DNA from 4 places in the Ornithinibacillus salinisoli genome. Region 3 is predicted to be linked to each of the others. Evidence: riboswitches for the same ligand, from Rfam matches in the RefSeq annotation. Region 3 holds a riboswitch; each other region holds the start of a gene.

Evidence for each region. A riboswitch is a leader RNA that binds a small molecule or an ion and turns the genes downstream of it on or off. The one in region 3 is predicted to bind thiamine pyrophosphate.
Region 1: another riboswitch for thiamine pyrophosphate. It lies ahead of thiT (energy-coupled thiamine transporter ThiT); the one in region 3 lies ahead of ACFSTA_RS07135 (YkoF family thiamine/hydroxymethylpyrimidine-binding protein).
Region 2: another riboswitch for thiamine pyrophosphate. It lies ahead of thiW (energy coupling factor transporter S component ThiW); the one in region 3 lies ahead of ACFSTA_RS07135 (YkoF family thiamine/hydroxymethylpyrimidine-binding protein).
Region 4: another riboswitch for thiamine pyrophosphate. It lies ahead of tenI (thiazole tautomerase TenI); the one in region 3 lies ahead of ACFSTA_RS07135 (YkoF family thiamine/hydroxymethylpyrimidine-binding protein).

Annotation. Positions count from the first base shown of each region.
Region 1 covers NZ_JBHUMI010000009.1:27,859-32,050, forward strand. Annotated here, with positions in the region: gene ACFSTA_RS05015 (M3 family oligoendopeptidase) at 1-1,732, shown strand, start outside; TPP riboswitch at 1,945-2,047, shown strand; gene thiT (energy-coupled thiamine transporter ThiT) at 2,168-2,743, shown strand; gene ACFSTA_RS05025 (hypothetical protein) at 2,858-2,986, shown strand; gene ACFSTA_RS05030 (hypothetical protein) at 3,009-3,476, shown strand; gene ACFSTA_RS05035 (hypothetical protein) at 3,613-4,192, shown strand, end outside.
Region 2 covers NZ_JBHUMI010000015.1:28,319-32,510, forward strand. Annotated here, with positions in the region: gene thiE (thiamine phosphate synthase) at 1-10, opposite strand, end outside; gene thiM (hydroxyethylthiazole kinase) at 14-784, opposite strand; gene thiD (bifunctional hydroxymethylpyrimidine kinase/phosphomethylpyrimidine kinase) at 781-1,587, opposite strand; gene tenA (thiaminase II) at 1,580-2,272, opposite strand; gene thiW (energy coupling factor transporter S component ThiW) at 2,286-2,774, opposite strand; TPP riboswitch at 2,858-2,973, opposite strand; gene ACFSTA_RS09940 (LytTR family transcriptional regulator DNA-binding domain-containing protein) at 3,153-4,192, shown strand, end outside.
Region 3 covers NZ_JBHUMI010000012.1:8,147-12,338, forward strand. Annotated here, with positions in the region: gene ACFSTA_RS07120 (DUF6376 family protein) at 1-117, shown strand, start outside; gene ACFSTA_RS07125 (protein kinase domain-containing protein) at 398-1,198, opposite strand; gene ACFSTA_RS07130 (flavodoxin family protein) at 1,315-1,860, opposite strand; TPP riboswitch at 2,050-2,153, shown strand; gene ACFSTA_RS07135 (YkoF family thiamine/hydroxymethylpyrimidine-binding protein) at 2,254-2,844, shown strand; gene ACFSTA_RS07140 (ECF transporter S component) at 2,860-3,465, shown strand; gene ACFSTA_RS07145 (ABC transporter ATP-binding protein) at 3,446-4,192, shown strand, end outside.
Region 4 covers NZ_JBHUMI010000014.1:199,469-203,660, reverse strand. Annotated here, with positions in the region: gene ACFSTA_RS08330 (thiamine pyrophosphate-dependent dehydrogenase E1 component subunit alpha) at 1-84, shown strand, start outside; gene ACFSTA_RS08325 (alpha-ketoacid dehydrogenase subunit beta) at 97-1,080, shown strand; TPP riboswitch at 1,228-1,328, shown strand; gene tenI (thiazole tautomerase TenI) at 1,658-2,263, shown strand; gene thiO (glycine oxidase ThiO) at 2,328-3,452, shown strand; gene thiS (sulfur carrier protein ThiS) at 3,468-3,671, shown strand; gene ACFSTA_RS08305 (thiazole synthase) at 3,674-4,192, shown strand, end outside.

The sequences.
Region 1 (4,192 bases), on a different contig from region 3:
AAGTGAATCAAAAGAATTTCAAACATATCTTCATACTGTTCAAGACGAAATTAGTAAACTTGAATCTTCTGTGGAAGATTTTGATCCAAAAGACAGTCTTACAAGTGCTACTAAACTTGTAGATATCACGAATAGTTTAGAAAGCACGATGAAAAAACTACGTGAATCTTTTGCTTTTATAAGTTGCTTAAGTGCACAAAATGTAAAGGATTCACATGCCAATCTGCTAGTTGGTAAACGAAGTGCATTAAAAGCTGAAATGGATGCTGTTAAAACGGTATTCGACCAAAAACTTGTAGCAGTTGATGATGAATCATGGAACAATTTAGTTTCTGATGAGCGTCTTCAAAATCTCTCTTTTGTTTTAAGTGAAACGAGAAATAAAGCAAAAGAATTGCTTTCAGAAGATCAAGAAGTGTTAATTAATGACTTAGCTGTAGATGGATACCATGCTTGGGGACAAATGTATGATGCAATTGTTGGGAATATGAATGTTGAAATAGAAGAGGACGGAGAAGTTATATCCTATTCTGTTGGACAAGCGGCCAATAAATTAAGTAATCCGGATCGTGAAGTTCGTAAACACGTTTTCGAGCAAATGGGTAAAGCATGGTCGGATCATGCAGATTTATTTGGTCAAACACTGAACCACTTATCCGGATTCCGTTTGCAAAAATATAAACATCGTGGCTGGGATAACGTTCTTAAAGAACCACTAGCTATTAATCGTATGGAAGAAGATACATTAAATGCAATGTGGACAGCTATTTCAAATAATAAGCAGCATTTCGTGAAGTTTTTGAATAAAAAAGCGGAACTATTGGGATTAGATAAATTAAGTATGTATGATATTGGTGCTCCAATTTCTAAATCAGTAAAGAAATCTAGCTATTCAGAAGGAGCTAACTTTATTGTTAAGCATTTCCGTGAATTTAGTCCGAAAATGGCTGAATTTGCTGAAATGGCGTTTGATAAGCGTTGGATCGAGGCAGAGGATCGTGCTGGTAAACGTCCGGGAGGATTCTGTACAAGTTTCCCGGATAGTGAACAAACTCGTGTGTTTATGACGTATTCAGGTACGACATCTAATATTTCAACGCTTGCACATGAATTAGGACATGCATACCATCAACATGTCATGAATGATGTACATGGTTTAAACCAAGGGTATGCGATGAATGTTGCGGAAACCGCTTCAACATTTGCCGAAATGATCGTTGCAGATGCAGCGGCAAAGAGTGCACAAAATAAAGAAGAAAAACAAGCATTGCTTGAGGATAAAATCCAACGTAGTGTCGCTTTCTTTATGAACATCCATGCACGTTTCTTGTTCGAAACTCGTTTCTATGAAGAGCGAAAACAAGGATTAGTATCTGTAGATCGTTTAAATGAACTAATGGTTGAGGCACAGAAAGAAGCATATAGTGATTCACTAGAAGAATATGATCCAAATTTCTGGGCATCTAAACTCCATTTCCATATTACAGGTACACCGTTTTACAACTTCCCATATACATTTGGTTACTTGTTTAGCCTCGGTATATACGCATATGCTGTGGAAAAAGGTGGTAGCTTTGAAGAAGACTACATTGCATTATTACGTGATACGGGTAGTATGAAGGTAGAAGACTTAGCAAAGAAACATTTAAACGTCGACTTAACAAAACCAGACTTCTGGGAAAATGCAATTGCATTATGTGTAAAAGATGTTGAAGAGTTTGTAGCATTATAATTTTAAACGATGGCAACCCAATTTCGGTGGTGAAATTGGGTTGTTTTTTTTATGTAATGACAGGAAATGTTATGTGGTTGAAAGGCGATGTTCTAATTTGAAATCACGAAATTCAGGTGTAGCATTTGATATCTATCCTGTATTGTTCTAATATCTTCATTGTAAAAATCTGAAAAGTACGTTACAATACTTGTAGCAAAAAAAGTGAATTTAAAGCCTACAGGGGGAGCCGAATGGCTGAGAGTGAACATTTATTGTTCAGACCCTTTGAACCTGTTAGTTAGTACTAGCGTAGGGATGGTGGCTTTTTTGATGGATTAAAAGCAATGTGAGCGGAATTCCCCATCAGGAAGCTTCCCCTTGGCATTGCTTTTTTTGTGTGTTTAAAAATCTGTTTAATAGATTTTTAGATTACATGAAGGGGAGGAATTAATTATGAATACTAATAAGAAAACATTATTTTTAGTTGAGGTAGCTATTTTTACTGCATTAGCTTTTTTACTGGATATTATTCCGTTTTTGTCATTTAAAGTATGGCCAAATGGAGGATCTGTTTCCTTTGCAATGATTCCAGTGTTTATTGTTGCATTTCGCTGGGGGATTAAGGGGGGATTGCTTTCTGGGTTATTATGGGGATTATTGCAATTGACTATAGAACCGTCGATTATTCACCCATTACAAGGATTTATTGAATATGGATTCGCATTTACTGTATTAGGTTTAGCTGGAATATTTGCAAAACCAGTTCAAAAATCCATGAAGGACGGCGTAATTGTTAAACGATTAATGTATATCATGTTTGGTGTGTTGATTGGAACCTTTTTACGATTTCTAGCACACTTTTATGCAGGAATAGTGTTTTGGGATCATTATGCACCAGAAGGTCAAGAGGTTTGGATTTATTCTCTAGTATATAATGGTTCATACATGCTTCCGTCATTTATCCTATGTACGATTGTGGTATTTTTCTTATTTATTAAACAACCAAAGACACTTTTGCAAACCACGTAACATAGTCTTATTCTCCGCTCACAGAAGGATAGCCTCATAATGGGGTTATCCTTTTTATATAGTATAATATAATACAGAATTTTCGTGATTTATAAAAATTGAAAAGGTGGTTAAATGCGTGAATTAATTGGAACATGTGAATCTTGTGGAAGAGAAGTATATTGTGACAATGGATTCTTTGATGGGGTACATGATGAAGGAACGTTATTGTGTCATCAATGTAATGAGGGAAGAGAAGACTAGATGATGAACTAGGAGGGAAATATTGAGTAAGAAAAAAACTGTATTTAGTTTAATAGGTAGTATTGCATTCGTGTTGATAACTTCAATAGTCATGGGAGATAAGAATAAAGAAATAAAAGTACATGATTATACGTACGTTGGAGAGAGTAAGCATTGGCGTGGTGAATATTACCTTCGAGGGGAAGAAATCTTTTATGAAGAAGATGGTGTTTTCAGGGCAGGAAGCTGGCATAATGATCAACATCGAATTATTTATAGAGGTAAAGTAAGCGAATTGAAATCCCTGGAGCATTTAGAAGTGACCTTTCGTACTTCAACACGAAAGAGTAAAACTAGTAGAACATTTAGTAAACCACCAAAAGATATATTCTTTGAACTTGGAAGTGGGGGAGGTAACGGGAATTTTGTCAACTTAAAAGACCCCATCGAAGTTGAAGTGATTTGGGATGGTCAATTAGAAACCTTTATGTTATATCGAGATGATTTATAACTACCAAAGTCTAAATTACAGCATACAACTGTAAATTAGACTTTTTTATTTTTATGTAACTTCCATATATTCCTTTCACCGCTACACATCGTGATGCATAGGCTATAGCACAGTTAATAACGAAAGGAAGATACATGTGGAACTAACGTTATCGCATTTGTTATATGGTTTGTTCACGCTTATAATTATCGGTACGATGATTTTTCGTAAAGGTGTAGTTCTACCAACTTTATTAGGAACCTTCGTCATTGCCTTAGTATTTAAAGGTAGTTTGGTGGATGGATTTACAGCAATATTTAAAGCAAATTTAGTAGCAGCACAAGAGCTTTTTAGTATCTTTTTAATCATTACGTTTATGTTGGCGTTGCTTAATTCCCTAAAGGATCTAGGAGCAGATGTAAGGATGATACAACCGATTCAAAAGATGATGGTCAATGGGCATATATCGTTCTTCGTGCTTATTGGAGTGACCTATGTAATATCCTTATTTTTCTGGCCAACTCCAGCAGTTCCTTTAATTTGTGCACTACTTGTACCTGCCGCCATACGAGCTGGGTTACCAGCCATGACAGCAGCTGTAGCAATAGCGCTTGCAGGGCAAGGTATGGCTCTTTCTTCTGATTATATTGTACAGGTAGCACCAAGCTTGTCAGCATCAGCAGCAGGTATCGATGCAGGGATAATCGCAGATCGAGCGATCGTGCTCTCACTTATAG
Region 2 (4,192 bases), on a different contig from region 3:
ATATACGCATGTTTTAACTCCTTTCGAGTATTTCTTTATCCATGCTGAGTGCATCGATAAAATGGGGAATAAAGGTTCCAGGTCCACTAACTTCAAATTTTGAAGCGGCATATTCTGCTGCTAATCCATAAAAGGATAGAGCGGTTAGAGCTTGTTCCTCCGTGGTATCATTTGTAGTTAAGCAGGCAGTTAAAATAGAACCTAGTAAACAACCAGCACCAGTTATCTTAGATAATAGTTTGTGACCATAGTAATTATGTGTTAACTTATTTTCTGTGCATATAACATCTGTATTTCCTGTAACTACTGCGGTAGTCTGGTAGATTTGAACAACCGTTGTTGCAACACTTTCTACATCTCCAGCTCCAATAGAATCGACACCTTTTGATCTCCATGGAATTCCTGCCAAATGTGCAAGCTCACTAGCATTACCTTTGATCACTGTAGGCTGTACCTTATCTAAAATCTTTTTAACGACGGATGCGCGATATGGGGTTGCTGATACTCCCACAGGATCGAGTACAACAGGAATTCCTTTATCATTTGCTGTTTTGCCAGCTTGTATCATGGCAGGAACCTCTGAATCTGTTATTGTTCCAATGTTTATCAATACACCATCGGCAACTTGTGCCATGTCCCTAGCTTCTTCCACTGCTTTGGCCATTATGGGACTTCCGCCGAAGGATAGTAGACCATTGGCTGTAAAATTCATTACGACCTGATTTGTTAGGTGATGAATAAGCGGTTGTTTCTCTCTTACTTCTTGTATAATAGATGTCTTCATTGTCTCGCTTCATCCATTCTAGGGGCAAAGTGGTTGGTTGGTCCATTTCCTTTACCCAGGGGTAAGGCATGCTTTATTGCAGCAGTTACATAACGCTTTGCTTTGTCAACTGCTTTAGGTAGTGGTATTCCCTGACTTAAATAGGCAGTAATTGCTGCAGAGTAGGTGCAACCTGTACCGTGTGTGTTCTTTGTATGAATGCGTTCTGACGTAAATGTGTGAATTTTGTTCCCATCGTATAAAATGTCAACTGCTTCTTCACGTAAGTGGCCACCTTTGACTAGGGCAGCACCAGCACCGTGTTTATACACAATTTGGTTCGCTGCATCCTGCATATCAGAAAGGCTTTCGATAGTGTTCCCCGTAATAAATTCGGCTTCTTGAATATTTGGTGTAACAATGGTCGTTAAAGGTAAAAGGTGTTCTCGTAGATAGCTACGAGCATCTACATGAATCAAGGCATCCCCACTCGTTGCAACCATGACTGGATCCATTACATAAGGAGCGTTGATTGTTGTGATTTTTTCTAATATGACCTCCATCATTTCAGTATTGGCAATCATTCCTGTTTTAAAGGCGTGAACTGGTAGATCTGATAAAACAGAATCTAATTGGCTCACGATCATTTCATTCGGTAGATGGAGAATTTCCTGCACACCTGTTGTGTTTTGTGCAACAACGGAAGTGATAACAGACATACCATAGCTCTTTAACTCCTGAAATGTTTTTAAATCAGCGTGAATCCCTGCTCCACCACTGGGATCAGTACCAGCAATAGTAAGCGCACATGAAACGTTATTCATTGGAAGTCACCTTCTCCTTTGATGGCCACTGCTCATAGTTGTACGCCATTTCCCAGAATTGGAGTTCTAATTGACAACTTTTACGGAATGCATCTTTTACGTTTAACTGTTCAACTGGTGATGCATGATCCATATACTTATCCAATAATTCGCACATTTCCCTAGTAGTGTTTTCAACAGATTTGTCTGCATAAAACGTAATCCAAGGATAGAATGGATGTGTATTTGACGGATTGTATTTTTGAATTAACTCTCGACCAATTTCTAAATAGGTCCAAGGACAAGGCAATAGGGCACCTAATATTTCTCCTAAATTCCCCATTTGTGCATGATACATCATATGCTTGATATAATGGTCGGCTGTTGGTGGGAGTGGATGTCCTTGCAGTTCTTCATAGTTCACACCTATATAATCACAAAAATTGCGATGTGGATGAATTTCATCATTTAGAATAAAATCTATCTTTTTATGAAAATAGGCAATCTCCTTTCGATTGGTGGATTTTGCAAGGGCAATACCATAGATCTTCATAAACGCATTTAAATACTCAAAGTCCGCCTTAATATAATGTTCGATCGCTTTATTAGGTACTTCCCCTTTTCCGATACCCTCTACAAACGGATGGGAAAGGATGAATTGAAAAATATCATCATTATCTTTTCTTAATTGATCCGTAAAAGTCATCAATAAAACCTCCTTATGTGTTTTGAATGAGATGTTCTTGTTTTACCCTTGATAGGATAAACCAGCCAATAGCCGCACCAGTAATACTGCTTACGAGAAAAGATGGTAGAAAGGCAAATACGCCAACGGAGCTACCCATTAGGATAATAGCAAAAGGTACGGCAAGGAAGGAGCCGATAATTCCAGTTCCAATTGCTTCACCGATAGCTGCTAATAACGTTTTCCCAAATTTTTGATAGAGATAACCTGCCAATAACGCTCCAATCATACCTCCTGGGAATGCCAATAATGTGCCAAGGCCAAGTAAATTACGTAATAATCCAATCATGAAGGCGATAATGACAGTTGGTCCTGGTCCGAGTGTGACAGCAGCCATTACATTTACAGCATGTTGTACGGGATATGCCTTGGCAACTCCAGCTGGAAACCAAAGTATTTGTGCTCCTAAAGTTCCAATTGCAATAAAAATTGCCATCGTTGTTAATAATCGTGTTCGATTCATGTTTTTCCTCCAGTGTTATAGGGACACCAAAAAAGCCAGATCCAAAAAAAGGACCTGGCTTACATAAGCTGAAATAGAATAGACGTATCGTCCGACTACTTCCCTCCGCTGGTATTAACCAGATCAGGTCCATAAGAGTCAGAAAGTTAGCGTACTTTCCTCTCAGCCCACGAAATTTTGGGCACCCCTAGTAGTAATGTTTCATATATTTTATTTTCAAATTAACCATAACAAAAAAAAACTTAATTGTCATGTGAAATTTGAAAATAAGTAACTAAGACCTATAAACGAAATTATTCTTTTATCTAGGATCTTAATACATAAGCATGTTATAAATAGAGTATCTGATTTTTATTTGGAACGGTAAAGGGTGATTATATGACTGTATTAACCATGGAAAATTTAGAGATGCATCGTAAAGATACCATACTATTTTCAGCGTTTAACTTATCCATAGATCGTAAAGAAATCGTTGCAATCCATTCCAGTTTAAATGTGCGCCAGGCATTAATTAATATATTTTTAGGAAAGCTCGTTCTCGTAAACGGAAAGATCTTAATTGACGGAAAAGAAATTTCGAAAGACAAGGGGTTATATGCTAAGCAAATCGGCATTTGTTTTTTTGAAGAGGGAATGTATGAGCGATTGACTGTACTAGATCATTTTAAGTTTTATAAGCAGATTTTTGAATTTGATCAAACGTTTGATCAAATTTTACATATAACACAATTGGATGAATTGAAATACAAAAAAATTAAGAATCTAACATATTCACAACAGAAGAGGGTGCAATATGCACGAGTACTCCTTCAAAACCCATCTCTATTTATTTTTGAGGAACCAGATTTAAATGTTGATGTTGAGACAAAAAAGATATTTATAAACATAACGAAAAAACTGCAACAGGAAGGTAAAAGTATCTTAGTATTAACTGGAAATATTGAAAGTGCAATTACAATGGCCGATCGGGTGTATCGTCTACATGAAGAGGGATTACAGCCTTATGAAATGGGAAATGAAGTGATTGGTGAAGAACAAGAGGGAGATTCTGTTATGGAAGAAAATGAATCCATAGCATTTCAGTTTAATAAAATCCCTACAAAAATAAAGGATAAAATAGTTTTATTTGATCCACCTGAAATTGATTATATTGAGAGTAATGAAGGGCAGTCTAATGTCTATATCAAAGGGGAAGCTTTTCCAAGTATGTTTACTTTAAATGAGTTGGAAGAGCGTTTAAAGCATTATGGATTTTTTAGATGTCATCGCTCATATATTGTGAATTTACAAAAGGTACGTGAAGTTATTACCTGGACAAAAAATAGTTACAGTTTGATACTAGATGATAAAGCAAAATCTTCTATTCCGTTATCAAAGACAAAAATGTCTCAACTAAGGGAAATGTTAGGACTAAAATA
Region 3 (4,192 bases):
GAAACACAGCAGAATGGTGAAGTAGCTATCGATCAATTTAAGGAATCGGAAATTTACCAAACGATAGAGAATTTAACAAGCTTAAAGGATCAACTAGAGCAATTAGGAGTTGAATAACGGTTTATTTGTATATATTAAGGAAAAATATGGTAATTAACAGTTACCCGAAGAAAGGTTGGTAGTTATGTTTAAAAAGATTATGAAACAGATTAAACACTTATCACAAGATAGTAGCCACCGAAGACATCGTCACTATCACAAGGGAAATAGTAGTCATAGAAAATCCAGTTTCCACAATGGTAGTAGCAATAGTGACAGAAGGTATAAACAAAACCCTATGAGCGGAAGTAAACGGTATAAGCGTAAAGGCTGGGGAAGTAGTAGTTAATATCTCAGGCTAACTACTACTAATCGCCTTTAACGCTTCTTGTATATCCGCTTTAATTTCGTCTGAAGTTGAATATTTTTCGTTTAAACCAAGCAAACGTTTCAATAAATATACAGTTTCATTTTCTAATGAAAGTTCTTCTGTCCATGGAAGAGCTTTTTTATTTTCTTTTGTATATGTTGTGTAAAGTAAATAAAGTAAGATATCTCCCAAATCAAAAAAGTCCTGTTGTTTTAATGTCATAGAATTACCATGTGTTATTTTCCTTGATTGCCTTTTATCAGGATCAGACTTTACTAATCCAAAATCAATCAGATGTGGTCTGGCTTCTTTCATCACAATATTTGGTAACCGTAGGTCCAAATGGTACATATCGCTTTGATGAAGTTCATCAACCAGCTCTAGTATTTTAAGTATTAATAGTAATGACTGTTTTTCATTATAAGATATATTTTGATTAAAAATTTGATCGTTTAGATTAAATCCATCAATGAATTCCATGACATAAAAACGGTTGTTATTAATTAAAAAGGAATCATAAACCTTTGGCATTCTATTATGGTTTAAAGTCCGCATGACTGAAATTTCTTGTTCAAACAATTCGATCTCTTTTTTATTCCGACTTTTACTTGGACGTAGCTGTTTAATAACTTTATTATCATTTTCAATCAAATCTTTACAATGGTAAACCATACCATAGCTACCAGTTCCAATTAATTCTAATACTCTATACCTTCCCTCAATAATTTCATCTTTCTTAAACGGCCTATCTTTAATGAACTGATAAACTTTGCGAATGGAGCGAATTATTGAAAATCACCTCTTTTCAATCTTTTAACCGTAACAATTTCGTAGCTTGTCACAAGGTGCCTGGCACCGACAAAATTCGACAGGTGACAGGCACCTTTTATTCCTTCCCATTCTTTTTATTTCGTTTTCAATTGGTCGTTCCAGAGTTTGGCTTTTGCTATTGCTTCTGTATCTGTCAAAATATCTTCTGGTTTATTGCCATTACCGATTATATAATCCACAAATTCCATGCCAACATATTCAAATATATAATTAAATTGTTGGATTAATGGTAATGCTGCAATTTTAGGATCGGGTTTATTTCCGGCAACAATAACATATGCTTTTTTCTTACGCATTTCTTCTTTAAAGTCAAATCGATGATCCCTCATATACTGACTCCATCGATCAAAGAAAATTTTCATCTGTCCAGACATACCAAACCAGTACGAAGGCGTAGCAAATACAATCGTGTCATGCTTTAGAAATTCGAAAAATAATTCTTCATAATCATCTTCTACATAACTGAATCCCTCATCGGTATGACGCTCATCAACAATAGGATCTATTTTTTTATCCAATAAATATATAGTTTGATGGTTAACGCCATCCAAAACCTTATTCGTTAAGTACTCCGTATTTCCATTCCTTCTTGAACTTCCAAGCAATGCCATAATACGCATAAACGATAACCCCTCTCTAAACTAAACTCATAAAATCTAGCATATTATGATGATATTGTGTCATAACCATAGTGTATAACACCGATTTCCATTCGTAAAATTGCTTGATTGCCCTTCGACAAAATTCGACGGGTGACAGGCACCGAGATTTCTGTTATTCTTATGGTGTAACTTTAAAACTGTATATCGGTAGGACACTAGGGGAGCTACGATTTGGTGGCTGAGAAGGCTATGCCTGACCCTTAATACCCGATCTAGATAATACTAGCGTGGGGAAGTGTGGTTCGCTGTATGACTATGATATTGGTTATCTGTGTTTACATACGTGCAAACTGCATTCCCACGGGAGTGCAGTTTTTTTGTTATACAAAAAAACATCAAGGAGGAAATATTATGAATAATTATTGTGGAACAAGTCGAATCGCGGGGTGCCAATTTACTCTTTATCCCATGAGCGACAAATTTGTTGACATCATCTTAACAGCCTTAGATGAGGTTGATACATCAAAAGTATGGAAGGACACAGATGATGTCAGCACATGTATTCGCGGGAAAATGGTACATATTTTTGATGTTACAAAGGCTATTTTCCTACATGCAGCAAAAACTGGTGAACACGTAGCTATGAGTGGAACATTTTCAATTGGTTGCCCAGGAGATACGGATGCAGATGTTTATATGGATGAAACAGATCATCCATTGAACGAAAAAAAGTCTTCCAACCTTACCCAGCAGGCTGGATGTAAATTTGCTCTCTACCCTATGGGAAGAGAAGATTATATGGATGCTATTTACGAACAAATTGACCTGTCCAAAAGTCGTGGTGTTCAAGTAAGTCATTCCCATTACGCCACAAGACTGGATGGTGACGTTCAACATATTTTCCAAGCCTTGCACGAGTCGTTTGCAAGTGTTCAAGAGGTCGTATCACATGTGACTATGACGTTTACAATTTCAGCAAACAGTCCATCAAATAAAAAATAAGGAGATGATCAGTCTATGGTTAAGCAATGGAAATTAAAAGAAATCGTATTAATGTCTATATTAGGTGTTGTATTTGCGGGGATTTATTTACTATTTTTCTTTATCGGGCAAGGCATTCGTAATGTTCTTACCCCATTCGGCCTAGCTCCATTTGGATACGAAATCATTTTCGGTATTTGGTTCATCGTATCTATCATAGCAGCTTATATTATTCGTAAACCAGGTGTAGCATTTACCGCGGAAGTTATTGCAGCAGCTGTGCAAGTATTAATGGGCTCTCCTGCAGGACCTGCGTTAATTATTACAGGAATTATTCAAGGTGCAGGAGCAGAACTAGTTTTTGCTGCAACGAAATGGAAAAATTATCGTTTAATCACTCTCATGTTAGCAGGAATGTCAGCAGCATTTTTCAGCTTTTTATGGCATCTATATTCATCAGGAAATATAGCCTTAGCTCCAACGATTATCTTTGCAACCTTTATTGTTCGTCTGATCAGTGGTGCATTACTTGCTGGCGTACTAGGTAAATGGATTAGTGAACAGTTAGCCAAAACAGGAGTACTTCGTGGTTATGCCTTAGGAAAGGAGCTGCAAGAGAAGCGTGAGAAGAATACCGCTTAATCGGTCTGAAAAGCCATTACTACACGTTGACCAGTTTGCTTTTGCCTATGAAAATGTAAAAGAAAAACCTGTACTAAACAATATAAGTTTTACGTTATATGAAAACGAAGTGACCTTACTAATGGGCGCTAGTGGTTCTGGTAAAAGTACCATCTCACTATGTTTAAACGGACTATATCCAGAAGCAGTTGAAGGGTTTACCAAAGGAAATATATATTTTGAAGGAATAAATATAAGCGAATTTTCAAAAGGAGAACTCAATCAACAAGTGGGAATCGTATTTCAAGACCCTGAGAGTCAGTTCTGTATGATTACCGTTGAAGATGAACTCGCCTTTACCTTAGAAAATATAAACATCCCTGCATCTGAAATGCCACAACGAATCTCGGAGGTACTTCAAGCAGTTGGAATGGAATCATTTGGTAAGGAAAAGTTCCATCAACTTTCTGGTGGACAAAAACAAAAAATCGCCTTAGCAGCGGTATTGCTTCTTGAACCAAAGCTACTCATTCTCGATGAACCAACAGCAAATCTAGACCCTGTTTCCAGTATGGAATTTATCCAATTAATCCATCGAATAAAACAAGAACGTGGATTGTCCGTATTCATCATCGAGCACCAAGCTGATGATTGGATGGATATGATAAACCGTGTCATGATACTTGGACACGATGGAAATATTGTCGCTGATGATCAGCGTGACGTAATTTTTAAGGATAAAAAGCAA
Region 4 (4,192 bases), on a different contig from region 3:
GAAGAAATCGAAGCTGCAGTGAAATTTTCCGAAGAAAGTCCCATGCCAACTCTAGATGACTTACTAACAGACGTTTATGCATAGGAGGGGTTTGCAATGAGGGTGATTACATATCTAGAAGCAGTAAGGGAAGCAATGAGTCAGGAAATGCGTATAAATAATGATGTATTTATTTTAGGTGAAGATATTGGTGTATATGGTGGGGCATTTGGTGTGACAAGTGGGATGATTGAAGAGTTTGGTTCGGAGCGTGTTCGTGATACACCGATAAGTGAAGCGGGGATCGCTGGTACGGCAGTTGGTTCTGCGTTAACTGGGATGCGTCCAATTCTTGACTTACAGTTTTCTGATTTTATTACCATTGCCATGGATCAAATCGTAAACCAAGCAGCAAAAATCCGATATATGTATGGTGGTAAAGGGAAGGTTCCGATGGTTTTGCGTACACCGAGTGGTTCTGGTACTGGTGCTGCTGCACAGCATTCCCAAAGCTTAGAAGCATGGGTGGCACATATCCCAGGCTTGAAAGTGGTTCAGCCTTCCACAGCTTACGATGCAAAAGGCTTACTAAAAGCTGCAATCGATGATGACAATCCAGTTATTTTCTATGAGCACAAATTATTATACAAAACTGCTTCCCATGTACCAGAAGATCCTTATAGTATTCCTTTAGGGAAAGCAGATGTGAAACGGGAAGGTTCCGATGTAACTATTGTTGCCACAGCTATCATGGTGCATCGTGCACTAGAAGCAGCAGAAGAACTTGCGTTAGAAGGAATCAGTGTAGAAGTTATTGATCCACGTACACTAGTACCTTTAGATGAGGAAGCAATTGTGAAATCTGTGTCCAAAACAGGACGTGTGGTAGTGGTTCATGAAGCCGTTAAACGTGGTGGATATGGGGCAGAAATCGCAAGTATGATTGCTGAAAGTGAAGCATTTGATTCTTTGGTTGCACCCATTAAGCGGTTAGGTGGGGAGCCATCGCCAGTACCTTATCATCCTGAACTGGAAAAAGCACATGTTCCACAAGTGCCAGATATTATAAAGGCAGTGAAAGATACACTACACAGAGCTTAAAAGGATTTATTTTAAAGGAATGAAATGAATTACTAAACCATACAATGGGTAAAGAAACAATGCTACCTAAAAGTTCTGTTAGTATTTTATAGAAACATCTATCGTCTTTTGATAAGGTATGTTATACTGACTTTGATAATTACATAGCATTCATACTAGGGGAGCCGTTAAAGGCTGAGACAGATGTTATCTGGACCCTTTGAACCTGATCTGGCAATACCAGCGTAGGGAAGTGGGAATTTTTATCATATGTTTATGTTACATAACATATATAAAAGGCCACCCCTATATGGAGTGGCCTTTTCTAATTGTATAGGAAATTATAAAATTAAATGCATGTTGATAATTATTGGCAGGAACAGCCGCGTCCAGCGACTATCGCAACTTCCTTCACCTCCGTACGATAAGGTCAACATCGGCTTCTTTCGGTCACCGTGTTTCCTTTATCTCCTACGGGGAATGTTCAATTAAAACCACCACTTTGCGTGGCAACATTGAACCACCAGCGTTACGCTGGCGCAGTTCGTACGTCGCTAAACGGGCGCTTGCGCTTTTCTTATATAGGGAGTTAAGTTTTATGGAAAATGGAGAGTTACACATTATTTCAACAGGGAAACAATCCCCAGAAACATTAGCAGAGATTATAGAGGAGATTCATCCTTATATCGATGCCATTCATATTCGTGAAAAAACAAAAACTGCTAAAGAAATCTATGAAATGGTAATGCTACTCATTGAAAAACAGGTTCCGATTTCAAAAATAATAATTAATGACCGCTTAGATGTGGCCTACATTTCGAAGGTTCATGGAATTCATTTAGCGTACCATTCATTACCTTTGGATATGGTTAAAGAAAATTTCACGGGTTTCCGTGTTGGTTGTTCCGTGCATACCATTGGTGAAGCGCTTCACGCACAAACGCAAGGTGCTGACTATGTCACCTTTGGTCATGTATTTGCTACAAACTCTAAAGCTGGGTTAGCTCCAAGAGGATTAGATCAATTACGCTCCATTACGAATTCTGTTTCTATTCCTGTCATTGCAATAGGTGGGATAAATCCGATTAATGTAAGATCAGTAATGGAATCAGGTGCCAAAGGGATCGCGGTGATGTCAGGAATTTTAGAAGCGGATAATCCTTTAGGAGTGGCCAAAGAGTATGCTTTGAATCTTTCAATCTAACATCTACAAGTATCTTTTATTAGTTACTAGATGCTGTAGATCTTATGGGGAAAGGAGATTTTTTATGCCTAATATATATGATGCAATTGTGGTAGGCGGTGGAATTAATGGTGGTTCCATAGCTTACAACCTTGCCAAAAAAGGTAAAAAGGTGCTTTTGTTGGAAAAAGACATTCTTGCTAGTAAATCCTCAGGAGCAGCAGCAGGGATGCTAGCTGCGCAAGTTGAATTGGATGAAGATGGTCCGTTGTTTGCATTGGCAAAGGAAAGCAGATCGATGTTCCCTTCAATAGCGGAAGAAATAAAGGAATTAAGCGGAATTGATATCGAACTAGTAAATAAAGGGATGTACAAAATTGCCCTGTCCGAACAAGAAGAAAATGAGTATAAACAAATAATTGATTTGCAACAGCAAGCTGGAGAACAAGCGGAATGGATAAGTCAAGAAGAAATTAGAAGGAGAGAACCTGCCTTATCTAATGCGATAACTGGTGCTATGTTTATTCAAAAAGATGGTCAAGTGTCCGCGCCGAAAATAACGGAAGGATTTTTGAAAGCGGCCGCAGTTTTAGGGGTAGTGATCAAAGAGTATACAGAAGTTTTTTCTTTTCAGGTTGAAAATGGAAAAATTGCCGGGGTAATAACAAACGTTGGTAAATTCGAAAGTGATACTGTGATTGTAGCAGGAGGAGCATGGACTCAGAAATTATTGTCGGAAGCTGGCGTACAATTACAAACATATCCAGTTAAGGGAGAGTGTTTTTCGGTACGTACACACCAACCATTGATCACGAGAACGATCTTTTCTCCTGGATGTTATCTAGTCCCTAAAATGGGTGGACGTCTTCTTGTGGGAGCGACCGTTAAGCCGAACACGTTTGATCAAACCGTGACAGTTGATGGGATTAGTTCACTGATGGAAAAAGCCAAAAAGCTAGTAACATCTATTGTGGATGCGGAATGGGAAAAAGCCTGGGCTGGCATCCGACCTCAAACGGGAGATGGTTTGCCATACTTAGGGGAGCATCCAAAATACAAAGGATTATTCATCGCAACAGGATATTACCGTAATGGTATTTTGCTTTCTCCTATAACCGGTGAGATTATAGCTAGTTTAGTAACAGGAGAATCTATACCGATTGATTTGACCGCTTTTCGGATTGACCGTCATGTTAAAACAAACGTTTAAGAAGGAGTTGTACATATGGAGTTAGTTATTAATGGGGATAAGGTAGAAATTCCAAATACAATTACAACCGTTTCTTCCTTATTACATCACTTTGGGATTGACCAGAAGGTAGTTATTGTGGAATTAAATCAGTCCATTTTGGAGAAAGAAACTCATCATGAAACCACGATTGCTGATCGTGACAAAATTGAAATTGTAAACTTTGTAGGAGGCGGATGATTATGTTAAATATTGGACCATATGAATTTTCATCAAGACTGTTGTTAGGAACTGGGAAATATCCGAACTTTGAGATTCAAAAAGAAGCGGTAGAGGTTTCAAAGACGGAGATACTGACGTTTTCCGTTCGTAGAATGAATATATTCGAACCAAGCCAACCGAATTTTTTAGAAAAAATTGATGTAGAAAAATACAACCTGCTGCCTAATACGGCAGGGGCACAGACAGCGGAAGAAGCTGTCCGAACAGCAAAATTAGCAAAAGCTTCGGGTCTTTGTGACATGATTAAAGTAGAAGTAATTGGTTGTCAGAAAACACTGTTACCTGATCCGGTCGAAACATTAAAGGCAGCAGAAGAGCTGTTAAAGGAAGGATTTATAGTTTTACCATATACGTCTGATGATGTTTTGTTAGCAAGACGTTTGGAGGAATTAGGCTGTCATGCCATCATGCCTGGTGCTTCACCTATTGGTTCAGGCCAAGGGATTATTAATCCATTAAATCTTAGCTTAATCATGGAA